3 regions of the Variovorax sp. LjRoot84 genome follow, and region 3 is predicted to be linked to each of the others. Evidence: predicted binding sites of a transcription regulator. Region 3 holds the regulator's gene; each other region holds the start of a gene.
What was found. Region 3 encodes sigma-54, which starts transcription at its own class of promoters, with help from an activator protein. Its sites were predicted from a motif close to TGGCANGNAANCTGCTTT; they were not measured.
Positions count from the first base shown of each region.

Region 1: ACSQ9I_RS35535 (PQQ-dependent methanol/ethanol family dehydrogenase) is a predicted target of sigma-54. The motif match lies at 5,250-5,267, and genes of this name have one in related genera.
Region 2: ACSQ9I_RS11235 (DUF2126 domain-containing protein) is a predicted target of sigma-54. The motif match lies at 5,161-5,178, and genes of this name have one in related genera.

Region 1 is NZ_CAXUTE020000002.1:1,011,345-1,021,054, forward strand. Features, by position in the region: gene ACSQ9I_RS35515 (PQQ-dependent catabolism-associated beta-propeller protein) at 1-948, shown strand, start outside; gene ACSQ9I_RS35520 (ABC transporter permease) at 941-1,783, shown strand; gene ACSQ9I_RS35525 (tripartite tricarboxylate transporter substrate binding protein) at 1,780-2,766, shown strand; gene ACSQ9I_RS35530 (high-potential iron-sulfur protein) at 3,074-3,394, opposite strand; gene ACSQ9I_RS35535 (PQQ-dependent methanol/ethanol family dehydrogenase) at 3,396-5,180, opposite strand; gene ACSQ9I_RS35540 (universal stress protein) at 5,416-6,273, opposite strand; gene ACSQ9I_RS35545 (PHA/PHB synthase family protein) at 6,410-8,131, shown strand; gene ACSQ9I_RS35550 (BON domain-containing protein) at 8,269-8,922, shown strand; gene phbB (acetoacetyl-CoA reductase) at 8,925-9,644, shown strand; gene adhP (alcohol dehydrogenase AdhP) at 9,700-9,710, shown strand, end outside.
Region 2 is NZ_CAXUTE020000001.1:2,171,389-2,181,098, reverse strand. Features, by position in the region: gene ACSQ9I_RS11260 (ABC-type transport auxiliary lipoprotein family protein) at 1-445, opposite strand, end outside; gene ACSQ9I_RS11255 (MlaD family protein) at 442-1,269, opposite strand; gene ACSQ9I_RS11250 (hypothetical protein) at 1,451-1,894, shown strand; gene ACSQ9I_RS11245 (alpha-E domain-containing protein) at 2,117-3,073, opposite strand; gene ACSQ9I_RS11240 (circularly permuted type 2 ATP-grasp protein) at 3,092-4,600, opposite strand; gene ACSQ9I_RS11235 (DUF2126 domain-containing protein) at 5,234-8,737, shown strand; gene ACSQ9I_RS11230 (circularly permuted type 2 ATP-grasp protein) at 8,891-9,710, shown strand, end outside.
Region 3 is NZ_CAXUTE020000001.1:5,721,252-5,730,961, forward strand. Features, by position in the region: gene ACSQ9I_RS28220 (cytochrome b) at 1-597, shown strand, start outside; gene ACSQ9I_RS28225 (YceI family protein) at 594-1,181, shown strand; gene ACSQ9I_RS28230 (YceI family protein) at 1,231-1,857, shown strand; gene ACSQ9I_RS28235 (GSU2403 family nucleotidyltransferase fold protein) at 1,838-2,881, opposite strand; gene ACSQ9I_RS28240 (hypothetical protein) at 3,076-3,456, shown strand; gene ACSQ9I_RS28245 (phospholipase D family protein) at 3,469-5,073, opposite strand; gene ACSQ9I_RS28250 (RNA polymerase factor sigma-54) at 5,076-6,656, opposite strand; gene lptB (LPS export ABC transporter ATP-binding protein) at 6,671-7,447, opposite strand; gene lptA (lipopolysaccharide transport periplasmic protein LptA) at 7,444-8,136, opposite strand; gene ACSQ9I_RS28265 (thiol:disulfide interchange protein DsbA/DsbL) at 8,263-8,907, opposite strand; gene ACSQ9I_RS28270 (SPOR domain-containing protein) at 8,992-9,710, opposite strand, start outside.

The DNA.
Region 1 (9,710 bases), on a different contig from region 3:
CTCGCGGCCATGCTGAGCGCCCCCACCGTCCATGCCAAGGACAGCGGGCTTGCCTACATCTCCAGCGAGAAGGACCATGCGATCACGATGGTCGAACTGAAGACGCTCGCCGTGGTGGGCACCATCCCGACCTGCAAGCGCCCACGCCACATGCAGCGGCTTCGCGCCAACACGCAGCTGATGGTCGCGTGCAGCGATTCCGGCCGCGCCGACATCATCGACCTGGCGAGCCGCCGCTCGGTCGGCAGCGTGCCGCTCGGCGACGACCCCGAGGTCTTCGACCTGTCGCCCGATGGCCGCACCGCCTATGTGTCGGCCGAGGAGGACGGCGCGCTCAACGTCTTCGACCTTGTCGCGAAGAAGCAGGTCACGAGCGTGCCGCTCGGCAAGGAGCCCGAGGGCGTCAAGGTCGCCGCCGACGGCAAGCGCGTCTACGTGAGCTCGGAAGTCGCGAACCTGGTGCACGTGGTCGACACCGCCACGCTGAAGATCGTCAAGAATATCGCGGTGGGCAAGCGCCCGCGGCGCTTCGCGTTTTCGGCCGACGGCAGCGAGCTGTGGGTCAGCAACGAGCTCGGCAGCAGTGTCAGCGTCATCTCGGTCCGCGACCTGGCGGTGGTGGCCACCATCTCCTTCGAAGTGAAAGGCATGCGCGCCGACGACATCACACCGGTCGGGCTCACGCTGTCGCGCGACGGCAAGACGATGTACGTGGGCCTCGGCCGCGCCAACCACGTGGCCTTCGTCGACGCGGCCACGCGCAAGACGAACCAGCTGGTGCTCGTCGGCAAGCGTGCCTGGGGTCTCGGACTGAACCGCGACGGCTCGCGCCTGTTCGTGGTCAATGGCCTGTCGGACGACATGACGGTGGTCGACACCACCAGCGCCAAGGCGCTGAAGACGCTGCCCGTCGGCCGCGTGCCGCACACGGTGGTCGTCGATGACTGAGTCGCGCGCGGCACGCGCTTGCGCCGCGCATGCGCTGCAAGCCATGCGCGCCATCGTGCTGCGCGAGCTGATCAGGTTCGCGCGGCAGAGGGCGCGGCTGGTCTCGGCGCTGGTGCGCCCGGTGCTGTGGCTGGCGGTGTTTGCAGCTGGCTTTCGCAACGTGTTCGGAGTCGCCATCGTCGAGCCGTACGACACTTACATTCCCTACGACCTGTATATCGCTCCCGGGCTTGTCGGCATGGTGCTGCTGTTCAATGGCATGCAGTCGTCGCTGGCGATGGTCTACGACCGCGAGATGGGTCTGATGCGACTGTTGCTCACGGCGCCCCTGCCCCGCTGGTGGCTGCTGCTGTGCAAGCTGGTCGCGGCCGCGCTGCTGAGCCTGGTGCAGGTGCTGGCCTTCGTGGCTGTGGCCGCCTTGCTGGGCACGACGCTGCCGATGGAGGCGCGGTCGCTGCTGCACGCGCTCGGTGCCACGCTCGCCGCCGCACTGATGCTTGCGTCGCTGGGGTTGCTGCTGTCGGTGCACGTGCAACAGCTCGAGAACTTCGCCGGCGCGATGAACTTCGTCATCTTCCCGATGTACTTCCTGTCGACTGCGCTGTACCCGCTGTGGAAGCTGGAAGAGTCGGGCGCGACGTGGGTGTGGCGCGCAGCGCAGCTCAACCCGTTCACGCACGCCGTCGAGTGGATCCGCTTCGCGCTCTATGGCAAGGATCCCGGGATCGCGCCGCTGATCGTCCTGGCCACGTTGCTGCTGTGCTTCACGCTGGCGTGCCGGGGCTACGAGCCGCAGCGCGGCTTCGGCACCCTGGCGCAGCGGGGGGCGGCATGATCTCGCGACGTCGCGTCCTGTTCTCCGCAGCGGCCACAGCGGCAGCGAGCGCCGCGCCCTGGGTTCATGCCCAGCCCGGCAGCGATACCTCGTTTCCGCAGCGCCCCATCTCGCTGTGGGTGCCATGGCCGGCGGGCGGTGCCACTGACGTCACGCTGCGCCTGCTGGCCGACCTTGCCGGCCGACAGCTGGGTCAGAGGATCCTGATCGAAAACCGCGGCGGCGCCGGCGGCACGCTGGCGATGCCGGTGCTGCAGCAGGCGCCGCCCGATGGCTACACCCTGGCGCAGATGCCGCAGCCGGTGTTCCGCGCGCCGCACACGCAGAAGGTCGCCTGGGATCCTATCCGCGACACCACGCCCATCCTGCAGATCAGCGGCGTGACCTTCGGACTGGTCGTGCCTGCGGCGAGCGCCTTGCGCAGCGTCGACGACCTGCTGGGCCATGCCGCCGCGCACCCCGGCGAACTGAGCATCGCCACCAACGGCATCGGCACGACACCGCATGTCGTGCTGGACGGCTTGTTCGCGCGACACGGTCTGAGCTACATCCATGTTCCCTACAAGGGAACCGCCGAGCAGATGGTGGCGGTGGCCTCGGACCAGGTGATGGCGGGCGTCAACTCCAACGGTTTCGCTCCCTATGTCGACTCGGGCCGCCTGCGTTTGCTGGCGACCTTCGGCGCGGCGCGCACCCGGCGCTGGCCGAACGTGCCGACCCTGGACGAGCTGGGCCACGGCATCGTCGCGATGTCGCCTTACGGCCTGGCCGGTCCGCGCGGCCTGCCGGCCTCCGTGCTGCGCACGCTGCACGATGCGTTCAAGACGGCGTTGTTCGACCCTCGGCACATTGCGGAGCTGGCCAGGTACGACCAGGAGATCGCCTACCTGGGCAGCGCGGACTATGGCCGCAGCATGCGCGAATCCTTCGCGGCGCAGCAGCGCATCGTCGAACGGCTGGGGCTGAGGCCCGGCCAGGAGTGATGTGCGGCGAGGCCCGGGTGATGGCGACCGTCGCGAGCCGCTGCGCTTTCCGCCGCCGGTGATCGTCGGCGAACGGGATGCGCAGCTTCCCGGGGCGGCCGATCCTCCAGCAGGACGCCACCGCGAAGGCGCTGGTCGCCTGCGTCTTCGCGCCGATCGACCTCGCCCCGATCGACCTCGCCCCCATCCCCCCTTGGCGGGCGCGCCACCGAACCATGGGGTGGCCGCCGATGCCAACGGCGTGTCTCATGACATGCAGGCGTGTTCCCGTAACATGGACGAAAAACAGGAACGCGCGACAAGTTTTTCAGCCGGGCTTGGGCGCCCACGCGCTGCACCAGCCGGGACCTGCGATCTGCTTGCGCCCGAACATCGCGCAGCCGCCCCATTCGTCGGAGGCACCGCCCTGGAAGAAGGAGCAGTTCGTGCAACGCTGCGTGGCGCTGTGCTTGGGAAAGCGCTTCTTGTCCACCTTGGCGGTGTCGTGCTTGTAGCCGAGGGCCTGGGCCGTCTCGTCGGCCTCGTCGACGCGCGCCGGTGCGGCTTGCGTGACGGCGGAGGATGCAAGCATGGCACAGCCGCTTGCAAGGGTTCGAGTGATGAAGATGCGCCGCGTCGTGTCTTTCATCTCAGTCTCCGACAACGTTGGTCTTCGCCGCGCTCGCAGCACTGGTGGTCTTGGGAATCTTGAACACCCATACCATCCCGCCCTGTTCGAGCAGGTTCACCTTCTTGGCCACCTCACCGCCCCACAGGGGCACGGCGCCGCCCCAGCCGGAGACCACGCTCACGTACTGCTCGCCGCCCTGCTGCCAGGTGACCGGCGGCGCTACCACGCCGGAGCCGGTCTGGAACTGCCACACCACCTTGCCGGTCTTGGCATCGGCCGCCTTCAGATAGCCTTCGGGCGTGCCCCAGAACACGAGGTTGCCGCCGGTGGTCAGCACACCGCCCCACAGCGGCGCGCCGTTCTTCACCTCCCAGACGATCCTGCCGGTCTTCGGGTCGACCGCGCGCAGCGCGCCGATGTAGTCGTCGTTGAGCGGCTTGATCGTGAAGCCGGCGCCAAGGTAGGCCGCGCCCTTCTTGTAGGCAACGGGTTCGTTCCAGATGTCCATGCCCCATTCGTTGGCGGGCACGTAGAACATCTTCGTGTCGGGGCTGTAAGCCATCGGCATCTGGTTCTTGCCGCCGAGGAAGCCCGGCGCAGCGAACACCGGGCTGCCCTTCTTGCCTTCCGCGCTCGCGGTCGGATCACCAGGCCGGTTGTCGGCGATGAAGTTGGGACGGCCGGTCTTCAAGTCGATGCTGCTCGCCCAGGTGATCTTCCTGACGAACGGAAATGCGTTGATCAGCTTGCCGGTGGTCGCGTCGTTCACGTAGAAGAAGCCGTTGCGATCCGCCTTGCCGCCCACGCGTTTGCCGTCCAGGTCGAAGGTCACGAACTCGTTCACGCCGTCGAAGTCCCAGCTGTCGTTGGGCGTGGCCTGGTAGTGCCACTTGATCTGGCCGGTCTTCACGTCGATGGCCACGGTGGCGCAGGAGAACAGGTTGTCGCCCTGGCGCAGGTGGCTGTTCCACGGCGCGGGGTTGCCGGTGCCGAAATAGGCGAGGCCGGTCTTGCTGTCGTAGGTGCCGCCAAGCCAGGTGGCTGCGCCGCCGGTCTTCCACAGGTCGCCCGGCCAGCTCTGGTTGGTGGTGCCGGAGATGCCGTTTTCCTTGGCGTTGCCATCGGAGTCGTAGACGTAGCCCATGTGACCCTCGACGGTGGGGCGCGTCCAGACCAGCTGTCCGGTCTTGGCGTTGCGGGCCTCGACGCGGCCGACCACGCCGAACTCGCCGCCGGACACACCGGTGAGGATCAAGCCGTTGGCGATGATCGGTGCGGCGGTGGCCGAATAGCCGGCCTTGTAGTCGTCGATCTTTTCCTTCCAGACCACGTTGCCCGTGTCCTGGTCGAGCGCCACGAGTTGCGCATCGAGCGTGGCGAAGATCACCAGGTTGCCGTACAGCGCGGCACCGCGGTTGACGACATCGCAGCAGGGCATGATGCCTTCGGGCAACCGGTGCTCGTACTTCCACAGCTTCTGGCCGGTGGTTGCATCGAGCGCGAAAAGGCGAGAGTACGACGCGGTGACGAACATCTTGCCGTTGTGCAGGACCGGCTGGGACTCCTGCCCGCGCTGCTTCTCGCCGCCGAAGGAGAACGCCCACACCGGCGCGAGCTTGCCGACGGTGGTGACATTCACCTGCTTGAGCGGCGAATAGCGCTGGCCCTGGGTGTTCAGGCCCCAGGTCAAGACATCGCCGGTGGCGGTGGCTTCGTTATCGATCATCTTGTCTGTCACGACGGCGTGGGACGCCGTGGCAGCCAGAGCGGCGGACACGAGAACGGTCAAGAGTTTCAGTTGCATGGGGTGGTCTCCTCAAGGGTTGATCGCGGGTCGAACACGGCCTGTTGGCCGCGTCCTCCACGTTGATCGAGGGCAATGTCCATGCCATGTCGCAAACCGCTCGATGAGCCTGCCGATGTGCCGGATGGGGTCGGCGAGCTGCGGGTTTTCCCGCTGCATTGCTACATGCTTGAGCAGTCGGGGCGCCAGTGACCGTGACATCACGGCACACCAGCGACTCCAGCCCCCGCGGGCTTCAATGCGCCATCAGGACCGGCACGTTCATGCGTGCAAGGATCTCGCGGGTGACACCACCGAGCACGAGTTCCCGCAGGCGGGTGTGCCCATAGGCGCCCATCACCATCAGATCAATGTTCATGCTTGATGCGCACGACAGAAGGGTATCGGCGAAGCCGATGGTGGTCATGTACTGCTCGGCCTTCGCCTCAACGCCGTGCCGCCGAAGCCAGGCGATGGTCTCTGGAATGCAGCGCTTGGCGGCCACTTCCGCATCACCTTCCTTGCGCAACGACACCAGCGTGACCTGCGCCGATTCGGCAAACAGCGGTAGCGCGTCGCGCAATGCCATGGCCGCCTCCCGCGTGCCGTCCCAGGCGACGAGAACGTTCTTGCCCACCTCCTGAAAATGACCGGCGCAAGGAACGATGAGCACGGGCCGCCCTGAGTGCAAGACGACCTGCTCGGGCAGATCACGCGCCACCATGTCTGCGGTCTTGTTGTGGTCTACCTTGGCGTGGTCGACCTGCCCCACGATGAGCAGATCGCTGGCGTGGCCATGACGAACAGTCGCATCCACGGGCTCGCCGTCGACCAGCCGCACGTCGTACGGCAACGACCCTGGCCCGCGCACCAGATCCCTGAAGACATGGGCCGTCGCTTCCGCACGCAGGCGCAGGCCGTCAGCGACAGCCGCAATGAATTCGGTGCCGCGCATCAGATCCGCATCCATCGGCGCAGTGCCATCGCGAAGGCCCGTCGGCACGAGCCCGACCAGATGGCTGCCGTGCGCGCGGGCCAGGCGCGCGGCGAGCTCGACGCGCGCGGCACACCGCTCCGTGTGGTCCAGGTGGACGAGGATGGTTCCGATATTCATGGATCTTCCATTCCAACGCAACGCAACACAACCATCTTCGAACGTCCGATGTTGCGGTACCTTGACATCGATCAAACGCGGCGCACGTTCGCGCACTCAGACTCCGACGCCATCGGCAATCACTTCGAGGATGGAGATGGACGACAGAGTCGACGCGCTGGATCGGACGCTGCACGCCGGACTGGCCCAGCTCACAAGGGGACTCTCGCCCGCAGCGCTGATGCTGGCCTGGTCGGACTGGGCCATCCACCTCGCGGCGCAGCCGGCGCGCAGCGCGCAAGTGCTCATGATCCGCCCGCTGACGCAGGCGATGGCGGCTGCGACCCAGGCCTTCCAACCATTGTCTGCCCATGGACCACCGACGCCGGATTCGCACGAAGACGACCGCCGCCTCGCAGACCCTTCATGGGATGCGTGGCCTTTCAACCTGTACCGGCAGGCGTTCCGCGCAGGCGCGCAGTGGCTGCGGGAGCTGACCGAAGGGGTGCCCGGCGTCGAACGTCATCACGAACAGGTCGTTTCTTTCGCGGCGCGGCAATTGCACAACATGTGCTCGCCGGCGAATTCGCCTGCCATCCACCCGCTGGTGCTGCAAAGAACCGCTGCGACCGGCGGACTGAATTTGATGCAAGGCGCCCGCAACTGGGCAGAAGACCTGCAGCGAAGTCTCCAGCACCTGCCGCCAAAGGGTGCCGAGCGCTTCGTACCGGGGCACGACGTCGCGACCACGCCCGGCAAGGTTGTCTCGCGCAACCACCTGATGGAACTGATCCAGTACGCACCCACGACGGCCACTGTCCATGCCGAGCCGGTGCTGGTCATGAGCGCGTGGATCATGAAGTACTACATCCTCGACCTGTCGCCGCACAACTCGCTGATCCGCTACCTGGTCGACCAGGGCCACACCGTGTTCGCGATCTCGTGGAAGAACCCGGATGCGAAAGATCGGGACCTCGGCATCAATGACTACCTGGCGCAGGGCCTGATGGCGGGCCTCGATGCCATCAACGCCATCGTGCCCCGCCAGCGCGTGCATGCGGTGGGCTACTGCCTGGGCGGCACGCTGCTGGCCATCGGCGCGGCGGCCATGGCGCGCGACCAAGACGATCGCTTGGCCACCGTGACGTTGCTGGCGGCGCAGACTGACTTCACCGAGCCGGGAGAACTCAGCCTTTTCATCGACGAGAGCCAGCTCAGCTTCATGGAAGACCTGATGGCGCGCCAGGGCTATCTGGATTCGAGACAGATGGCCGGCGCCCTCCACTTGCTGCGCGCCGTCGACCTCATCTGGTCGCCCATGGTGCAGAACTACCTCCTCGGCGAGCGAGCGCCGATGACCGATCTCATGGCCTGGAACGCCGACGGCACGCGCATGCCCTACCGGATGCACGCCGACTACCTGCGCAGCCTGTTCCTCGAGAACGCGCTTGCGCGTGGCCAGTATCTGGTGAACGGACACCCGGTCTCGCTGGGCGACATCGAGGTGCCGGTCTTCGCCGTCGGCACACGAACCGACCATGTCGCGCCATGGCGCTCCGTCTACAAGCTGAACCTGCTGTGCGATACCGAGATCAGCTTCGTCCTCACGGACGGCGGCCACAACGCCGGCATCCTGAGCGAGCCCGGGCACGCGCACCGCCACTATCGGATTCTCCACCGCGCCAGGAATGCACCCTACGTGCCGCCGGATGGGTACACGGCGCGCGCCGAGCAGGTCGAAGGCTCCTGGTGGCCGGCGTTGCGAGCATGGCTGGCGGATCGCTCCGGACCGCGGCGCAAGCCGCCGCGCATGGGGCATGCGCAGCTCGGCTACGCCCCCATCTGCAACGCACCGGGCAGCTATGTCATGGCGCGTTGAGTCCCGCGCCGTGCGAATCCCTTGATCCAGCGCAACGCTCGACCCCCAGGCGCTTCCTAAAGTGATGTCACAGGCATTGCGAGCCTGAATCCAGGGCGCCACACGGCTGCCCTCCATCCACGAACGAAAGAAGGCTCATGAAATCCGATGCTCAACTCAGAAGCGATATCGTCGCCGAGCTGACCTGGGATCCGGCGATCACCGCCACCAACGTCGGCGTGATCGTCAAGGACGGCGTGGTCACATTGTCAGGCCATCCCTCGAGCCACGCCGAGAAGTACGCCATCGAGCGCGCTGCGCAGCGCGTCAAGGGCGTGAAGGCGCTGGCGATCGAAATGCCGGTCAAGCTCGACACCGACTACGAGCGCACCGACGCCGACATCGCCATGGCGGTGGAGCGCGCCATCGAGTGGAACGTGCTCGTGCCCGACGACAAGATTCATCCGATGGTGGAAAAGGGCTGGGTCACGCTGGACGGCGAGGTCGAGTGGGAGTACCAGCGCAGGGCCGCGGAAGGTGCCGTACGCAGCTTGCTGGGCGTCACCGGCGTCAGCAACCGGGTCGTCGTGAAGCCGAAGTTCACGCCGGCCGACGTCGAAAAGAAGATCCGCGAAGCTTTGGAGCGCCAGGCCGATCACGAGGCCGAGCAGATCAAGATCGAGGTCAACGGTGCCCACGTCACGCTCAGCGGCAAGGTCCACTCCTGGGCCGAACGCAAGGCCGCCCAGGGAGCCGCATGGTCGGCGCCGGGCGTCGCCAACGTGATCAACAACCTGCTCGTTGAAGCCTGAGGATGCGCGTCGCACTGGTCACCGGCGGCACCGCTGGCATCGGAGCCGCCGTGGCCGAAGCCCTTTTGGCCGCAGGCTACCGCGTCGCCTCCAACTACGGCACCAACACGCAGGCGGCGGAGGCGTTCACCGCACGAACCGGCATTCCCGCATTCGCGTGGAATGTGGCCGACCCGGCGGCTTGCAAGGCGGGCGTGGCCCGCGTGGAGGCCGCCCTGGGACCGATCGAGGTGCTGATCAACAATGCCGGCATCACGCGCGACGCGATGCTGCACAAGATGGCGTTCGAGCAGTGGCGCGAGGTGCTCGACGTCAATCTTGGCGGTTGCTTCAACATGTGCCGGGCGGTGATCGAGGGCATGCGGGAACGCCGCTTCGGCCGCATCGTCAACATGAGCTCGGTCAACGGGCTGTCGGGCCAGGCGGGGCAGACCAACTATGCCGCGACCAAGGCGGGCCTTGTCGGCTTCACGAAGTCGCTCGCGCTCGAGGGCGCGTCCCGCAACATCACGGCCAATGTCGTCGCGCCGGGCTACACCGACACCGCCATGGTCGGTGCCGTGCCGCCCGACGCGCTGGCGCAGATCCTGAAGGCCGTCCCAATGGGGCGGCTGGCGACACCGGCGGAGATCGCGCGCGGCGTCGTCTTTCTCGCCGCCGACGAGGCCGGCTTCATCAGTGGCATCACGCTGTCGATCAACGGCGGCAAGTACATGCCCTGAGTGGCCGCATAGCGACCAAACATACATCCCCCTTTTTCTGCTCCTGGAGCTTGCCATGCGAACGAT
Region 2 (9,710 bases), 3.5 Mb from region 3:
GGAAGCGTATCGTGAGCTGCAGTATCGCGGGGTCTGAAGTGAAGTCCTGCTTGAGCTCCAGGATTTCGGTGCGAAGAGCGAAAGTGTGGCGACCAAAATGAGGAGGCGACCGGACCTCGCTGAAATAGTGCGTATTCGAAATTGTCTTGACGATCAGAGGCAGCATCATCTGCGCTGGTGTTTCCGCCCATTCATTCCGACTGAAATACGCGATTTGATGGGCCTGGGTGGTATAGGCCATTTGCGTCGCGCCATAGACCGGATGGGTCTCGGGGACCAGAACCAACAGGGTCGCGGAGCGAGTCCGTTCGTTGGGCAGGTCGAGTGGGATGCTGCTCAGCACATGTTTCTTGGCGGCAGTATCGACCGGCGACAACAGGGCACAGCCCGAAAGCAGGATGGCACATAGCGCAACCAGCGCCGCCCTCGCCATACTTCCCTTCATTTTTCTTCCCCGGGCCCAAGCGGTGGAGGCCTGGTGCCGCGAATCAAGATCGACGGGTCTCGATTGATCCTGGTCGCCACGCCGGAGAGGGAACTGGACAGCGCATCGAGATTGGACAGAGTCTTGTGAGCCTCAGGGAGGATTTGCGTCTGAAGCGCTCTCACTGTGTCATGACTCGATTCCAGCAGAGGCTCCAGACGATGACTCGCGCGCTCGGTATTGGCAACGATCGAGTTCAGCTTCCTGGTATTTTCTGCCAGTACCTTGGTTACTTGCTGCAAGCTGTCGACCGATTGCTTCAGCGATGCGATGGTCTTCTCGTCGAATGTCGATTGCAGCAGCTCAGTGACGGCTTGGACATTCTCGTTCATCTGAGTCAGCGTCCCGTCGAGCGTCATTGATTTCGACGGCGCCGTCGGTATTGTCGGATAAAGTTCGCCCGGCCGTGCTGCCAGCGGCCGCGAATCGATGCCGACGTCTTCGATAGCAATGTAAACGTAGCCGGTGAATCCTCGCGAAGCGAGTCCACGCGAGGTGATCGTGGCGACGCTGGCCGAGGTAATCGGAGCGGTCTTGTCGATACTCAACAAAATACTCACTGAATTCGACCGGACCAGCTTGACGCTTTTCACCCTTCCCACATCAACGCCGTGGAATTCGACAGGAGCATCGGCAATGAGGCCGGAGACGGACTCCTCGGTAGAAATCTGATAGTTCACATAATCGCTTATGGAAACAAAATACCAGATTGCCCCAGCGAGAATCGACACAAGCAGGAACGCCACGAACGCAAGTCGCGCCTTCGTGTTGACATCGTTTTTCATCGCGCATTGCCTCCATGGCTAGCCCGCACATCGCCGGCCAAATAGGCGCTTGGGCCGGTGCCAGCCTAGTCCGTCATCCCTGCAATTGCCACGCGATGCGAAGATTGCATTTTCGACCTGTTGGCGGGCGAGCCTCAACCCCTCGCCACGCAAGGACATCCCCTACCTATATTCCCCACCCGTGATCCCGACCGGCGTGACCAGTGAGGTGGTCCTTGGGCCCTCGGGTCGCGACATCTCCGGCGGCGATGCGCTCACAGCGGATCCGTCGGCATTCGACAAGCAGCCGAAGACCGGCAACTTCTCGCACCGAAGCGTGTACTGGCAGAAAGTCAGCCAAGCCGGCTATCGCCTGGTCGTTGATGAAACTCCATACGGATGGAGAGGCGATCAGTACGCGATCTTCGCGGTTCCGGAAGCAACGAAGTCCGACGATTTCATCGCGCAGGTGAGCGACGATGACCCGCGAAACCAGAACACGATTCGCCCGATGCGTCGCTCGCCGACTGGGCGCGAAAGGAACCCTATAACCACGAACTGCTCGGTCAAATTCGCAAGCAGTACCGTTTGGCCGAGCCGACGATGGCCGCGTACTATCAGGGCCGCTTTGGCCGCTCGAAGGTAGAGTCAAGGCGCATGGCGGCCTATGCGCTGGACATCATGTTCCGCTCGCACTATGTGTTTCATAGGGAACGGCACGATGCACCCGACAATGAATCACCATCGAATCCGTGGCGGACCGGAAAGTCTGCTTTGAATCGCCCATCGGTGTTTAGAGTCGGTCCTACAGGTCGATGAACTTGCGCCCACAGCGCGCCGTAGTCGCCGACTCGCAGTCGAAAAATGCTCAGTGCCCAGGCACCAAAAAGTCCTGACTGATCCGCCACCCCAACTCATTCACCCGATCGAGAAACTGCGTCAGATAGGCATGCAGTCCCGTCGCCAGAATCTCATCGACCCGCGCGTACTGCAAATCGGCCAGCAGCTTCCCCGCACGCCGCTGCGTCTCCGCGCTCTGGTCGTTCTGCACCTTCGCAAGATTGCTCACCACTTCGACCAGGCTCGCATGCAGCGAACGCGGCATGTCGGCGCGCAGGATCAGGAGCTCGGCCACGCGTTCAGGCTTGATCACGTCGCGGTACACCTTGCGGTAGACCTCGAAGGCCGAGACGCTGCGCAGGATCGCGCTCCAGTGATAGAAGTCGTACTCCTGGTCTTCCTCGGTGGCGGTGCCGAAGAACTCGCTGTTGAGCGCATGGAACTTCACGTCGACTAGGCGTGCCGTGTTGTCCGCGCGCTCCAGGAAGGTGCCCAGGCGCGAGAAGTGGAAGGCCTCGTCCTGCAGCATGGTGCCCAGGGTCACGCCGCGCGAGAGGTGCGAGCGGAACTTGACCCATTCGAAGAACTGGCCCGGGTCGCGCTCGAATTCGCCGGCGCGCAGCATGCGGTTGACCTCGAGCCAGGTCGTGTTCTGCGTCTCCCAGGCTTCGGTGGTGAGCGCGCCGCGCACGGCCCGCGCGTTCTCGCGCGCGGCTCGGAGGCACGAAAGGATCGACGAGGGATTGGACTCGTCCTTGACCATGAACTCCATCACCTCGTCGGGCACGATGTGCTCGTGCTTTTCGTTGAACAAGGGCAGCAGCTCGCTGATGGAGAGCAGGCCCTGCCAGCCGTACTTGGCAACCTCGGCCGATTGCGGCAAGAGCGAGGTCTGGTAGTTGACGTCGAGCATGCGCGCGGTGTTTTCGGCCCGCTCGGTGTAGCGCGACATCCAGTAGAGGTGATCGGCGGTGCGTGACAACATGCTGTGGTGCTCCCCTGATCAACCCACTTGGGTTTGCGATTGCGATTGCGACTGCGATTCCGAGCGCGGCTTGGTGCGGCGGTCCCCTTCGAGAATCCAGGTGTCCTTGGTGCCGCCGCCCTGCGACGAATTGACGACCAGCGAGCCCTCCTTGAGCGCGACGCGCGTGAGGCCGCCAGGCACCATCTGCACTTCCTTGCCCGAGAGCACGAAGGGGCGCAGGTCGATGTGGCGCGGCGCGATGCCGGCCTCCACGAAGGTGGGCGAGGTCGACAGGCTCAAGGTGGGCTGCGCGATGTAGCCGTCGGGCTTGGCGAGCACGGCTTTCTTGAAGTCCTCGATCTCGGCATGCGTCGCCGCCGGGCCGATCAGCATGCCGTAGCCGCCGGCGCCGTGCACTTCCTTGACCACCAGGTCCTTCATGTTGGCCAGCGTGTAGTCGAGTTCCTCCTTGTTGCGGCACATGTAGGTGGGCACGTTCTTGAGGATCGGCTTCTCGCCGAGGTAGAACTCGATCATCTTCGGCACGTAGGGGTAGATCGACTTGTCGTCCGCCACGCCGGTGCCGACCGCATTGCAGATCACGACGTTGCCCTCGCGGTAGGCTCGCATGAGGCCGGCGCAACCGAGCGTCGACGTGGGGCGGAACACCTCGGGGTCGAGGAAGTCGTCGTCGACGCGGCGGTAGATCACGTCGACGCGCCGCGGGCCGCGCGTGGTGCGCATGTAGACGAAGTCGTCCTTGACGAAGAGGTCCTGCCCTTCGACCAGCTCCACGCCCATCTGCTGCGCGAGGAAGGCATGCTCAAAGTAGGCGCTGTTGTACATGCCGGGTGTGAGCACCACCACGGTGGGCTCGGCGGTCGCGGGCGGCGCGGAGGCGCGCAGGGTTTCGAGCAGCAGGTCGGGATAGTGCGCCACCGGCGCGACGCGGTTCTGGCTGAACAGCTCGGGGAAGAGCCGCATCATCATCTTGCGGTTCTCCAGCATGTAGCTCACGCCGCTGGGAACCCGCAGGTTGTCTTCGAGCACGTAGTACTCGCCGTTGCCGGCCGCGTCCGGCGCGCGCACGATGTCGATGCCGGAGATGTGCGAGTAGATGTCGTTGGGCACCTTCACGCCCACCATCTCGGGGCGGTACTGCGCGTTGTTGAAGATCTGCTCTGAGGGGACCACGCCGGCCTTGACGATCTCCTGCCCGTGGTAGACGTCGTGGATGAAGCGGTTGAGCGCGGTCACGCGCTGCACCAGCCCCTTCTCCATGCTTTCCCACTCGTGCGCGGGAATGATGCGCGGCAGCAGGTCGAAGGGGATCAGGCGCTCGGTGCCCGAACCGTCCTCGTCCTTCGCGCCGTACACGGCAAAGGTGATGCCGACCCGGCGGAAGATCATTTCCGCCTCCTCGCGCCGCGATCGCATCACCTCGCCGGGCTGCTTCGCGAGCCATTGGTCGTAGCGCTTGTAGTGGTTTCGGACCGCTGCGCCATGGTAGGGCAGCTGCTCGTACATCTCGTCGAATTTGTGCATGGGACGACCAATCTCCTTGGGCGTAGCTTAGCAAGTTCAGGGCCAGTGCTTCTAGGGAACAACGTGGTGCCAGTAGCGTTTCGCGGTCCGGCGCTGGCATTCGCGGGGTCACGCGCGGCATGCCGCGGTCGTCACCGCCGGCCCAGCGCGCCGATTCGAGGTCGAAGAGAAAGCGCACGGCGCCATCGCCGCGCTGCGGCATCTGCGAAACGATGCCCCCCACCTGCAGGTCGCGCCCCTCGAGCGCGGGCGCCAGCGCATCACCCGCATAGGCGGTCGCGCGCCAGCCCGCGAGGCCGGCGCCGGCCATCGCGCCGAGCAGCAGCATGGCCAGGACCGAGCGTCGCAATCCCCGCAGCAACAGCCCGCCGGCGACCGCGGCCAACAGCACCCCGGCGTAAACACCACCATGCCACAGCGCCGCCTGCTGCAATTGCAGCGCAGCGCCCAGCACCGAGCCGGCCATGGTGGCAAAGAAAGCCAGGCCGCGCGGCTCCCCGCCCGGCGTCACGCAACGATCCCTGATGACATGCTGCAATCGCTCCCTTACACGCTCTCTGTGGCGCGCTAATTGCTATCCGTGTGGGCTAGTATGCGTCTCACTCCGAGGCAACCTCGACGTTCCGAGAAAAAATGTCCATCCACGCCGCTCTCCACCACGTCACCCACTACAAGTACGACCGCCCGGTGCAATTGGGACCGCAGGTGATCCGCCTGCGCCCCGCGCCGCATTGCCGCAGCAACGTGATCTCGTATTCGTTGCGCGTCGAGCCCGAGCAGCACTTCATCAACTGGCAGCAGGACCCGTTCGCGAACTACCAGGCGCGGCTGGTGTTCCCCGAGAAGACGCGCGGGTTCAAGGTCACGGTCGACCTCGTGGTCGAGATGGCGGTCTACAACCCCTTCGACTTCTTCCTCGAGCCGCAGGCCGAGAACTTCCCTTTCAAGTACACCGAATCGCAGGCGCAGGAACTCGCGCCCTACCTCGTGGCCGACCCTGCCACGCCGCTGGTCGCGGCCTACCTCGAGAAGATCGACCGCAAGACGAAGCGCACGATCGACTTCCTCGTCGGCCTCAACCAGCAGGTGCAGAAGGACGTCGGCTACCTGATCCGCATGGAGCCCGGCGTGCAGACGCCCGAGCAGACGCTGGCCAATGCCTCCGGTTCCTGCCGCGATTCGGGCTGGCTGCTGGTGCAGCTGTTGCGCCATTGCGGCCTGGCGGCGCGCTTCGTTTCGGGCTACCTGATCCAGCTCACGCCCGACGTGAAGGCGCTCGACGGCCCCAGCGGCACCACGGTCGACTTCACCGACCTGCACGCCTGGTGCGAGGTCTATCTGCCCGGCGCCGGCTGGATCGGGCTCGACGCCACCTCGGGCCTGATGGCCGGCGAAGGCCACATCCCGCTGGCCTGCACGCCCACACCTTCGAGTGCGGCGCCGATCGAAGGCGCGGTCGACGAGGCCGAGGTCGACTTCGCCCACGAGATGAAGGTCACGCGCATCCACGAATCGCCGCGCGTGACCAAGCCCTATACCGACGATCAATGGGCCGAGGTGCTGGCGCTCGGCGAGGCAGTCGACGCGCGCCTGAATGCCGGCGACGTGCGCCTCACGATGGGCGGCGAGCCGACCTACGTCGCCACCAGCGACCGCGACGCGCCCGAATGGAACACCGATGCGCTCGGCCCGACCAAGCGCGGCTACGCGACCGAGCTCGTGCACAAGCTGCGCGCCGAATACGGCCAGGGCGGCTTCCTTCATTTCGGCCAGGGCAAGTGGTACCCGGGCGAACAGCTGCCGCGCTGGGCGCTGTCGATCTTCTGGCGCGCCGACGGCCAGCCGCTGTGGCACAAGCCCGAGCTCTTCGCCGACGAACGCACGCCCACCCACTACACGAGCGAAGACGCGCGCCGCTTCACCAGCGCGCTCGCGCACAAGCTCGGCCTCACCGACCGCTTCGTGCAGCCCGGCTACGAAGACGTCTACTACTACCTCTGGCGCGAGCGCCGGCTGCCGGTGAACGTCGACCCCTTCGATTCGAAGCTCGACGACGAGCTGGAACGCGTGCGCCTGCGCCGCGTGTTCACGCAGAAGCTCGATGCGGTGATCGGCTACATGCTGCCGATCGAGGCCGCGAACGCCGACACCGATGCGCCCGCGCTCGCCGGACCGGGCTGGAAGACCGGCCCCTGGTTCCTGCGCGACGACCGCATGTACCTGGTCCCCGGCGATTCGCCGATGGGCTACCGCCTGCCGCTCGATTCGCAACCCTGGGTAAGCAAGGGCGACTATCCCTACCTGGTGGAGCGCGACCCCACCGCGCCGCGCGCGCCGCTGCCCGCCTCCACCCTCTTCCGTGCGCGCTATGAAGGCGGGCTCGCCGGCGCGCCGGTCGATCTGGGCGCCGTGCCCTACGACTTCGGCGTACCGCAGCAGGCGCCGTCCGCGCTGCGCTTCCAGGCCGCGCACGGCAACCCGGCGGCGGCACGCGCTGCCGCGGCCTCCTCCGATCCGACCACGACCCGCGAGCCGCGGCGCGGCGAATCGGCCCACTGGATCACGCGCAGCGCGCTGTGCGTGGAGGTGCGCGACCCGCGCCGCGCCAACGGGCCGGCGGCCGAGAAGGTGGGGAGCGCCTCGGGCGTGCTCTACGTGTTCATGCCGCCGCTGGCGCGGCTGGAGGATTACCTCGATCTCGTCGCCGCGGTCGAAGCCACGGCCGAGCAGCTGGGCGTGCAGATCGTGATCGAAGGCTACCCGCCGCCGCGCGATCCGCGCCTCAAGATGCTGCAGGTCACGCCCGACCCCGGCGTGATCGAGGTCAACATCCATCCCGCGCACAACTGGCGCGAGCTGGTCGATCACACCGAGTTCCTCTACAACGCGGCCTTCGAGACGCGCCTGTCGGCCGAGAAGTTCATGACCGACGGCCGCCACACCGGCACCGGCGGCGGCAACCACTTCGTGCTGGGCGGCGCCACGCCGGCCGACAGCCCCTTCCTGCGCCGGCCCGAGCTGCTCGCGAGCCTCTTGCTCTACTGGCACAACCACCCGTCGCTGAGCTATCTGTTCTCGGGCATGTTCATTGGCCCGACCAGCCAGGCGCCGCGCGTCGACGAGGCGCGCAACGACCAGCTCTACGAGCTCGAGATCGCGCTCAAGGAAATCGCGCGCAACCGCGAGATCCACGGCCAGAACATGCCGGCCTGGATGGTGGATCGCACGCTGCGCAACATCCTGGTCGACGTCACCGGCAACACGCATCGCAGCGAGTTCTGCATCGACAAGCTCTACTCGCCCGACTCCGCCACCGGCCGCCTCGGCCTGCTGGAGCTGCGCGCCTTCGAGATGCCACCGCACGCGCGCATGAGCATCGCGCAGCAGCTGCTCCTGCGCGCCTTCATCGCCCGCTTCTGGGACGAGCCCTACAAGGCACCCGCCACGCGCTGGGGCACCGAGCTGCACGACCGCTTTCTCTTGCCGACCTTCGTCAAGATGGATTTCGAGGACGTCATCAGCGAGATGCGGCAGGCTGGCTTCGCCTTCGATCCGGACTGGTTCGCGCCGCATTTCGAGTTCCGCTTCCCGCTGGTGGGCCAGGTCCAGGCCATGGGCGTGGAGCTGTCGCTGCGCAACGCGCTCGAGCCCTGGCACGTGATGGGCGAGGAAGGCTCGGCCGGCGGCACGGTGCGCTATGTCGACTCCTCGCTCGAACGCATCGAGGTGCGCGTGACCGGCCTCAACGAAAGCCGCCACGTCGTCACCGTCAACGGCCAGGTGCTGCCGCTGCAGCCCACCGGCACGGTCGGCGAATTCGTGGCCGGCATCCGCTACAAGGCCTGGAATCCACCCTCGGCGCTGCATCCCAGCATCGGCGTCCATGCGCCGCTCACCTTCGACCTGGTCGACACCTGGATGAAGCGCTCGCTCGGCGGTTGCCAGTACTTCGTCGCGCATCCGGGCGGGCTCAGCTACGAGAGCTTCCCGGTCAACGCCAACGAGGCCGAAAGCCGGCGCCATTCGCGCTTCTCGCGCATGGGCCATACCCCCGGCCTGCTGCGCACGCCACCGGCGACGATCGAACTTGCTGGAAGCCGCGAGTTCCCGTTCACGTTGGATTTGAGACGAGGATGAGCCCACCCCCAGGCTTCGCGCACTTCGTGTCGCTCTCGCCAACCCCCTTGCAGGGGGCAACACCAGCGGCCCGGCAAAGCCGGTTCCGCGGAGTTCCTGGGGTCATCGCCCACCGCCCCATCGCGATGACGCCGATGTGACAATCGGCACATCTTGGACCCACTGAACGAATCCCTTTTCGACGCCCAGGCGCTGGAAGCGCCCGCCGAGCTGGCCTCGGCGCTCGCCCCGCCGGCAGCGCCGGGCCACTTCGACGAGCTGCGCGGGGCCGCGACGCCGATCGCGGCCCCGCGCGTTGGCGGGCCCTCCCAGCCGGCGCCGCTGTACGAGGCTTCGTCCGCGCCGCCCGCGGTGCATGCTGAAGAGGCCTCTGCGCGCGAGCGCCCGCCGCTGGCGCCCGCCTGGGCCGATTTCTTCGAGCAGCTGGGCGCCACCGGCTTCAACGACCTGCCGCGGCGCGCGGTCAGCCTCGAGCGGCAGATCCGCGACAACGGCGTCACCTACAACGTGTACGCCGATGCCGACGGCCCGCAGCGCCCTTGGTCGCTCGACCTCTTTCCGCTGATCGTCTCGCCCGAGAGCTGGGCCCAGATCGAGGCCGGCGTGCTGCAGCGCACGCGCCTGCTTGACCGCGTGATGGCCGACGTCTACGGGCCGCAGCAGCTGCTGGCCGAGGGCCTCTTGCCGCCCGCGCTGGTGCATGGCCATCCGGGCTACCTGCGCGCGATGCACGGCGTCAAGCCGCCCGGCGACACCTGGCTGCACATCGCCGCCTTCGACCTGGCGCGCGGACCCGACGGCAACTGGTGGGTGGTGTCGCAGCGCACACAGGCACCCTCGGGCCTGGGCTACCTGCTCGAGAACCGGCTCGCGATCGCGCGCCAGTTTCCGCAGGCCTTCGAAGCGCTGCACGTGCAGCGCCTGGCCGCGACCTACCACGCGATGATGGAAGGCCTGCAGCACATGTGCCCCG
Region 3 (9,710 bases):
CCGCTCCATCCCGCGCTTGCCCACGACCGTGCCGACGCCCCACGCTACGGCGCGGTCGCCATGGGGCTGCACTGGCTGCTCGCGCTGCTGATCGTGGCTGCCTTCAGCGTCGGCCTCTACATGGCCGGCCTCCCCTTCTCGCCGATGCGGCTCAAGCTCATCAACTGGCACAAGTGGGCCGGCATCACGATCCTGACGCTTTCGGCCTTGCGCCTGCTGTGGCGCCTGTCACACCCGCCGCCGCCGCTGCCAGCCTGCATCGTGGAGGCGATGCCGGGCTGGCAGCTCGTCGCGCACCGCGGCACGCATCTGCTGCTGTATTTGCTGTTCTTCGCCGTCCCCCTGTTCGGCTGGGCCTACAGCTCGGGACTGGGCATTCCAATCGTCTGGTTCGGCCTCGTGCCGCTGCCGGACTTCGTGCCGGTGGACAAGGACTTCGCCGAGGCGGTGCTGAAGCCGATGCACAAAGGCAGCGCCTTCACGCTGGCCGCCGTGGTGCTGCTGCACGCGGCGGCGGCGCTCAAGCATCACTTCGCCGACCGCGACGGCCTGCTCGATCGCATGTGGCCTTTTTCGCACCAGGGACACCCAAGATGACAAGACTTCCCATCGCCTGGCGGGCACTCTGGGCCGCCGCTGCGGCGCTCGCGATCGCGGGGCCGGCGAGCGCCGCAGAACCGATGGCGAAGCTGGTCCCCGGCTACGGCCAGATCGTCTTCGTCACCAAGCAGATGGGCGTGCCGGTCGAAGGCGCGTTCAAGAAGTTCGACGCCCAGATCGCCTTCGACCCGCAGAAGCCCGAGGGCGGCACGGTCTCCATGCAGATCGACATGGGCAGCGCCACCCTCGGCGTGCCGCAAAGCGACGCCGAACTGCCCAAGGCGCCGTGGTTCGACACCGCGCGATTTCCGAAGGCCAGCTTCCAGTCGAGCGCCATCAAGAGCCTCGGCAGCGGGCACTTCGAGGTCGCGGGCAAGCTGACGATCAAGGGCACCACGCAGTACGTCATGGTGCCGGTGACCATCACGCAAGCCTCGGGGCAGTCGGTGGCGACTGGAAGCTTTACGATCCAGCGCCTCGCCTTCAAGATCGGCGAGGGCGAATGGACCGACACCTCGATGGTCGGCGACGACGTGCAGGTGCGTTTCAAGCTCGTGCTCACCGGCCTGCGTCCGATTTGACCTGACCTTCGTTCATACTTTGCATCGCCCCATTCGAAAGCTCGTCATGATGAAGTCCATTGCCGTCGCTGCGCTCGCGGCCGCAGCGACCCTCGCCGCCGCACAGCAGGCACCGGAAATGGCCGCCTTGCCGGCAGGAGGTCCGGTCAAGGGCGCCAGCTACGTGGTCGACCCAACCCACACTTTCGTGATGTACGAGATGGGCCACTACGGCACCACCACCAACCGCGGCCGCTTCAGCACCAAGGACGGCACGGTCAAGATCGATACCACGGGCAAGAACGGCAAGATCGACATCACGATGGACATCGGCTCCATCAACACCGGCGTCGACCTGCTCAACCGCCACGTGCTGAGCAAGGACTTCTTCAACGTCGCGGAATTTCCGACCGGCCGCTTCGTGGCCGACAAGATCGATTTCAACGGCGACAAGGTCGCTGAAGTCGACGGCACGCTCACGCTGATGGGCCAGACGCGGCCCATCAAGCTCAAGGCCAGCCGGTTCGGCTGCTACCTCAGCCCGCTGATCAAGCGCCAGGTCTGCGGCGGCGACTTCGAGACCATCGTGGAGCGCAGCGAGTGGGGCATCACCTGGGGCATCAACTTCGGCTTCGAGAACAAGGTGCGGCTCCTGGTGCAGGTCGAGGCGGTCAACATCACGGACCGGCCGAGCTAGGGCGCGATCGCTTCTTCGCTGCCGGTCCGAGGGCGAGCTCGAACTGTTCGAGCGCTTGAGGATGTCCACTCAAGGCCCTGCGCAAAGCAGGCAGGCGGGTTCTCGCCACTTCCTTGAGTGCGGCTGGCGCATCCCGAAACGAATCGGACAGAAGCTCGTCTTGCTGCTCGGCCAGGACGGCTCCCAGGGTCGCTGCCTGCAGCAGGTCCTTTTCGGCTTTCTCGGGCTTGGCCTTGCGCTCGGCGCTCGCGTAGAGCTTGTGCCAGACGAAGCGCTCCGGCTGCGGCAACGTCAAAGGGATGCAATGGCCGCCGGCAAGCGATGCGGCGCGACTTGGCTCCGCGAGCAGATAGTCATAGTGGGGCACGGTCTCGGCATGCCATTTCAGCTGCGGCAGGGGAACGGTCTTTCCAAGCTCCTCGCCATGCGTCAGAACGTCGACTCGCAATCCATCCCTGCCCTTGAGCTTCACGGAAGTCGAGGGCGCCTGGCTTGGCATCCCGGGAACAGGATGAAAACCAAGCCTGGTGGCTTCCATCGCTTCAAGAAAGGACGCCGGCGCTGCAAGCCTCAGCTTTTGCCGGGCGGCAATGTCGACGTCCTGCGTGCGGGCCGATACCGCCATCGCTCCGAGTTCGTTCAACCAGGCCATGAAGCCCAAGGTTCCGACCAGTGCGAGGCACGCGCCCAGGATGCCCGCGTTGTGAAGCTCGACCAGCACGCTCGCCACGCCTTTGTCCGCCACCTGGAAATCGAGCTTCCTGAGATTTCTCACCTGGGCGCTTGTCCATTGGGCGAACTCGATCTCGCGGGACACTTCGTCGAGTGCCGCGGTGTCCCCGTCTTTGCAGACGATCTGCTCGGCCTTCTTGCCAGGCGCCGGATAGAAGACCCGATACCAGTAGGCATAGCCTGTCCCCCGGCGCAACTGAAGGCTCCCGGGCGTTCCTTGAAGAAGGCGGCCCGCAGACGCAGTGCGTTCCTTGAGCTCGGCGTACTGCGTGCGGAAAGCCAGCTCATGCATGCGGTACAGGGCGTGCTGGACAGGCATGGATTCCTTACCCCACAAAAATGCATTTTATGTGGTAAGTCCCGCTCCTGCGCTGTACGTCCGCGCTGCAACATTCAGCAACAAGCTTCACAGAGCAGGCGGGTCCTGCTTTACGCGGGCCGGGTGCAATGACCCCAACGGCACTTCATGCCTTCAGGAGTTTCTTCATGAACATCGCGCACACCCGTTTCTTCAAGTGGATCGCCGCCGGCGCCTTCTCCGCCGCGGCCGTGCTGGGCGCCACGTCCGCCAGCGCCAGGGACCTGGCCGTGTCGGTGGGCATCCATGTGCCAGGGGTCGCCGTCGGCATTGCCAGCCCGGTCCACTATGCCCCGGCGCCGGTCTACTACGACCCGCCGCCGCGGCACTACCGTCCGGCTCCCGTGTATGACTACCAGCGCCCGCCGCCGCGGCACTTCTACCGCCATGAATACCGCGACGAGTACCGGCACGGTCATCGCCATCACTACCGCCATGACCGCCATGACCGCCATGACCGCCATGACCGCCATGACCACCATGACCGTCATGACCGCTATCGCTACTGATGAGGTCTAGATCTAGAGCAGGCTCTCCGGCGCCAGCGGCGCCAGCAGTTCCAGCATCAGGTGGTCCCAGAAGCCCGCATCGGGCTCGCTGGTGAGCACCTGTTCGACGCCGGCCTCCTCGCTCACCCATTCCATTTTCTCGGTGCCGGGCGCGAAGCGCACCTTGTAGGCGCCCTGCTGCTTGAGCACCTCGACCAGCTTCAGCACCTGCTGCGCCATCTCGCGGCTGAAGATGAAGAGGCCGATCTCGGTGTTGTGCACTTCCGAGCGCGGGTCGAAATTCATCGAGCCGACGAAGAGCGTGCGCCCGTCGATCACGGCCGACTTGGCGTGCAGGCGTCCGATCTGCGTGCCGAACAGGCCCAGGCGCACGCTGCGCCGCGTGCGCACCGAACTCAGCTCGTGGATCTCGGCGCCGAGCCGCAGCATGTCGGCCCGGTAGCGGCGGTAGCCGGTGTGGACCACGGGCTCGTCGGTGGCGGCCAGCGAGTTGGTGACCACGCTGATCTTCATGCCACGCCGGCGGATCTCGCGCAGCACCTCCAGCCCCTCCTTGCCGGGGATCAGGTAGGGCGACACCAGCGTCACGTCGGAACGCCCGCGCCGCATCTGCTCGACCACGTTGTAGCGCACGCTGTCGACGTCGAGCAGCGGCACGCCGCCGTAAGTGACCTGTTTGCCGATCACGCGCTCGGGCGAATCGGCATACGCCTCGGCGGTGGTCCAGATGAGGTCGAGCTTGCCGGCGTTGAGGTTCTCGACGATCGGGCTGTAGCCCAGCAGGTCGTTGGGCGCCGGCGGACGCGGTGCCGGGGTGGTGGCCGGTGCAGTCAGCTCCTCGAAGCGCCGCTGCCGTGCCTCCCGCGCGAGCGTGGGCGCGACCACGGTTTCGATCGGCCGCACGTGCTCGCTGTTCCAGTACAGGTCGAACAGGCTGGAAAGGCGCGGGATCAGAGCGCCGGCGACGAAGGTGTCGAGGTCGATGAAGTTCGCGCCGGCCGTCTGCGTGAAGTACGGGTTGCCGATGTTGCGCCCGCCGGCTACCGCCATCGCGCCGTCGGCGATGAAGAGCTTGTTGTGCATGCGCCGGTTGACGCGGCTGAAGTCGAAGAGCGAGGCCGAGAAGCGCCTGAGCATGCTGCCGCGCCCGGCCGGAAACGGGTTGAAGAGCCGCAGCTCGAGGTTGGGCGTGGCGGCCAGCGCGAGCAGCAGCTCGTCCTCGCCCGCGGTGTAGAGATCGTCCATCAGGAGCCGCACGCGCACGCCGCGCTGGGCCGCGTCGCGCAGCGTGCGCAGCAGGTAGCGGCCGGTCTCGTCGTTGTCGATCTGGTAGTACTGGACGTCGAGCGTGCGCTCGGCGCGGCGCGCGAGCTCGAGCCGCGTGTTGAGCGCGAAGTCGCCGCTGGGCATGAGCCGGAAGCCGCTCAAGTCCGCATCCGGCTGCGAGGCCTTGGCGATGCGGCCCAGCACGGTTCCGGTGGACAAGGGCATCGCCTTGGACGGCGTGCGCTCGAATTCGGCCGGCAGCATCGCGCAGCCGCTGGAAAGAAGAAGCACCGCCATCAAGGCCAGGCCGAGGCGAATCCAGCTTGGGAGCGGACTCGGACGGCGACTCATCGCTAGAGTGCCTTGCGCAGATTCGCAGGCGCGATGCGCAGTGCCTCGCGGTACTTGGCCACCGTGCGGCGCGCGCACTCGATGCCCTGCTCCTTGAGCATCTCGGACACCTGGCTGTCGGACAGCGGCTTCCTCACGTCCTCGGCGCTCACGAACTGCTTGATCAGCGCGCGCACCGCGGTGCTGGAGGCGTTGCCGCCGGTTTCGGTGCCGAGCGCCGAGCCGAAGAAGTACTTGAGCTCGACGGTGCCGTAGGGCGTGGCCATGTATTTGGCGGTGGTCACGCGGCTGATGGTGGATTCGTGCAGGCCCAGCTCGTCGGCGATCTCGCGCAGCACCAGCGGCCGCATCGCGAGCTCGCCGTGCACGAAGTAGCTCTTCTGCCGCTCGACGATCGCGTTGGAGACCCTGAGGATGGTGTCGAAGCGTTGCTGGATGTTCTTGATGAACCAGCGCGCTTCCTGCAGCCGCTGCGACAGCGCCTGGCTGCCCTCGCCCTTGTGCTGCTTGAGCGCGCCGGCATAGATGTCGTGCACGCGCAGCCGCGGCATGACCTCGGGATTGAGCATGACGCGGAACCTCGCGTTGGTGCCGTGGCCGATGCGCGTGACGATCACGTCGGGCACGACGATGTTGCGCTCGACGTCGACGAAGCGGCGCCCCGGCTTGGGCTCGAGCCTGGCGATCAGCTGCAGTGCGGCGCGCACCTCGTCCTCGTTGCTGCGCGTGAGCGTGGCCAGGCGCTTGAAGTCGCGCCGCGCGAGCAGCTCCATCGGCTGCTTGCAGATCGCGATGGCGGTCTTGCGCACCTGGGCCTCCTCCTCGCTCTCCTTGGCGCTCGCCAGCTGGCGCAGCTGGATGGTCAGGCATTCGCCGAGGCTGCGGGCGCCGACGCCGGCCGGCTCCAAACTCTGCAGCAGGCCCAGCGCGACCTGGAAGTGATGCACCAGTTCGTCGAACTGGTCGTTGTCGTCGCCCGCGAGGCCCGAGGCCAGCGCCGGCAGCGAATCCTCGAGGTAGCCGTCGTCGTTGAGCGATTCGATCAGGAAGCGCAGCGCGGCGCAGTCGTTCTCGTTCAGGCGCAGCGACAGCGCCTGCCGGTGCAGGAAGGACTGCAGCGATTCCTGGCTGCGCGCGAGCTCGGTCGCATCGGTGCGCTCGTCGTCGCCGAGGTTGTTGGCGCGCGCGGGCGCATCGCCGCCCCATTCGCTGTCGTCGGGCGCGAGGTCGACCGTACCGTCGCCCTCCCAGTCGGGTTCGCTGTCGACGGGCGCAGCCGCTTCGGCATCGCCGTTGGCGGCGACCGCCACCTCGGCCGGCGCCGCGGCCGAGCCGGGGACGAAGTCAGCCTCGCCCTCGGCCTGGCGGTCTTCGTCGCGCACCGGCGCATCGGCCGCCTCGAGACCGAACTCCTCGCGCGGCGCCTCTTCGGCCGTGCGTTCGAGGAACGGGTTCTCGTCGAGCATCTGCTCCACTTCCTGGCTCAACTCGAGCGTGGAGAGCTGCAGCAGCCGGATCGACTGCTGGAGCTGCGGCGTGAGCGCCAGGTGCTGGGAAACGCGAAGCGAGAGCCCTTGCTTCATCGAAGTACGGTCCCCTACATCCGGAAATGCTCGCCCAGGTACACGCGTCGTACCTCGGCGTTGTCGACGATCTCCGAAGGCGTGCCTTGTGCCAGCACATGCCCGTCGCTGATGATGAAGGCGTGATCGCAGATGCCCAGCGTCTCGCGCACGTTGTGGTCGGTGATGAGCACGCCGATGCCGCGTTCCTTCAGGAAACTGATGATTCGCTGGATCTCGATCACCGCGATCGGGTCGATGCCCGCGAAGGGCTCGTCCAGCAGGATGAAGCGCGGCTGCGTGGCCAGCGCCCGCGCGATCTCGACTCGGCGGCGCTCGCCGCCCGACAGCGCCAGCGCGGGCGAATCGCGCAGATGGTCGACGCGCAGGTCGTGCAGCAGTTCGCCGAGGCGTTCCTCGATGCGCTGCTTCGACAGCGGCACCGGCCGGCCCGCGTCGTCGAGTTCGCGCTGCAGCTCGAGCACGGCGCGCACGTTCTCCTCGACCGTGAGCTTGCGGAAGATCGACGCTTCCTGCGGCAGGTAGCTCAAGCCCATGCGGGCGCGGCGGTGGATCGGCATGTGCGCGATCGGTTCGCCGTCGATGCTGATCTCGCCCGCATCCGCCCGAACCAGCCCGACGATCATGTAGAAGGAGGTGGTCTTGCCCGCGCCGTTGGGCCCCAGCAGGCCGACCACCTCGCCCTTTTGCACGCCGAGCGAGACGTCCTTGACGACCTTGCGGCTGCCGTAGCTCTTCTGCAGGCCGCGCGCCTCGAGGCGGCTGCCCAGGACTTCGTTGCCGCCGCTCACTTGCGCTGCTCTCCGCCGAGCGTGGTGGTCGAGCGCAGGCCCGTTCCGGACGCCGGCGCGGAGGCGGCCGGCGCCGCCGGCCTGGCGGACCCGGCAGCGGGCGCCGAGGCGGCCGCCTTGGGCGTGAGGATGGCCTTGACGCGGCCGCCGGGCTGGGTCGCCACGCCCGCATTGGGCGGCAGCGGCGAGCCGTTGACGGTGAAGGTGTCGTTGCTCTGGTCGTAGACGATCAAGGGTCCGCTGCTTTCGTCGTTGGGTGTCGCGCCGACCAGGCGACGCATCACCGCACGGCGGATGAACTTCACGTTGTCGGCGCGGCTGTCGTACTCGATGACTTCCGACTCGCCCTCGATCCACTCGTCGGGGCCGGCGTCGCGCTTCTGCTTGAAATAGGCCAGCTTGCCGGGCGCGGCCGTGACGATGCCGTACTGGTAGCCCTCGGGATCCTGCCGCACGTCGATGCGGATGCCGCGGATGATGATGGTGCCCTTAGTCACCACCACGTTGCCGGTGAAGACGCTGGTCTGCTTGAGGTCGTCGTAGCGCATGGCGTCGGCCTCGATGTTCATCGGCTTGGTGCGGTCCGCCTTCTCGGCCTGCGCCGCCGACACGAGGCCGGCCACGCCCAAGGCGAATACGAAAGCGCGACAAAGGTGGCGAGAAACGGAGGAGGAATGTAACGATGTCATAAAAGGCACGAAACTTGCTGGGCGATTGTATGCGGCCTCATGGATCCGGTTTCCGCCGGCGGATGAAAAAGCCCGCCGAAGCGGGCTTCCTGCTGGTTGCCGCGACGAGCGGCGGGAGGCGCTTTTTTACGCGCTCTTGCGCGCTTCGCCGACCAGGAAGTCGGTGACCTGCAGCGCGCGATCCATGCTGCGCGCGAGTTCGCCGTCCGTATACCACCTGCCCGCGATGCCCATCGCGGGCACGCCGGCCACCTGGTAAGCCTCCTGCAGCTGCTTGGCGCGCTGGATCTTGCTCGCCACGCTGAAGGACTTGAAGTTCTCGGTGAACTTGGCCTTGTCGAGGCCGTTGGCGGCGGCCCAGTCGATGATCTGCTGCTCGCCCGAGAGGTTCTGGCGCTGCTGGTGGATCGCGGCGAACACCTTACGCTGGTATTCGTCGACCTTGCCCATCGCTTCCAGCGCGTAGTAGAGCCGCTGCTGCGGCTGGAAGCTGGGCTGGAAGGCGACCGGCACGCGCTTGAAAGACACGTGGGCGGGCAGCTTCTTGATCCAGGTCTCGAGCGTCGGCTCGAAGGCGTTGCAATGCGGGCAGCTGTACCAGAAGAACTCGATCACCTCGACCTTGCCGGCCGGCGCGTCGACCGGCACGCGCTTGTCGAGCACGGCGTAGTCGGTGCCCGCCTTGGGCGCGAGCGTCTGGGCGTGCGAGGGTGAGGCGAAGGGAAGAAGCCCCAGCGAAGTGGCGGCCAGCGAAAAGTCACGACGTTTCATATTAAGAAGTTCTCCTGTGCGGCTGACAGAGCCCGCGGCTGGCCCGGAGTTCCCGGACCGGCGAGCTTGAGTATGGATGAAGGCTCAGCGCTGGACGCGCACCAAGGCGGATTCGAGGCCACCGCCGTCGAGCCGCTCCTTGAGCCGGTCCGCATCTTCCTTCTTGTTGAAAGGCCCCGCGCGCACGCGGTAGACGGTGCGGCCGGCCTGCTCGCGCTCGGTGATGCGCGCTTCCACGCCCATCAGCGAAAGCTTGGCGCGCTGCGCCTCGGCGTCCTCGGGGGTGCGGAAGGCGCCGGCCTGGACGAAATACATGAAAGGATCGGTGGTGCTGGCGCTGGGCGCCGCGGCGGCGGTGGTGGCGCCGGGGCTGGCGCCCGAACGTGCCCGCGCGAGATCGCCGATCGGGTCATTCGATGGCGGCACCGCGTTGGCTTCGGCCGGCAGGGGCGGCCGTCCGGCGCGCTGTGGCTGTTGCTGCTGCGCGCCGGGTGGCACCACCACGGGCGCCGGCGCGGTCGGCGGCGTGGGCGCCCCCGCCGTGGCGGGCTGGGGCGGTGCGGGCGTCGCGGGTGCCTGCGGGCGGGCGGCGCCTGCCTTGCCGGCGAGCGGGCCGTTGGGGTCCCAGTCGCGGTTCTTGCGCGCCTCGGCTTCGTCTTGCTCGGGGCCGCCGCGCTGGGTCTTGGTCATGAAGGGGATCGGCACCTTGGTCACATAGACCGCGATGCCCAGCGCCACGCCCAGCCCCAGCACCAGGCCGACGATCAGCCCGATGACGATGTTGCCGCTCTGTCTTTTAGTCA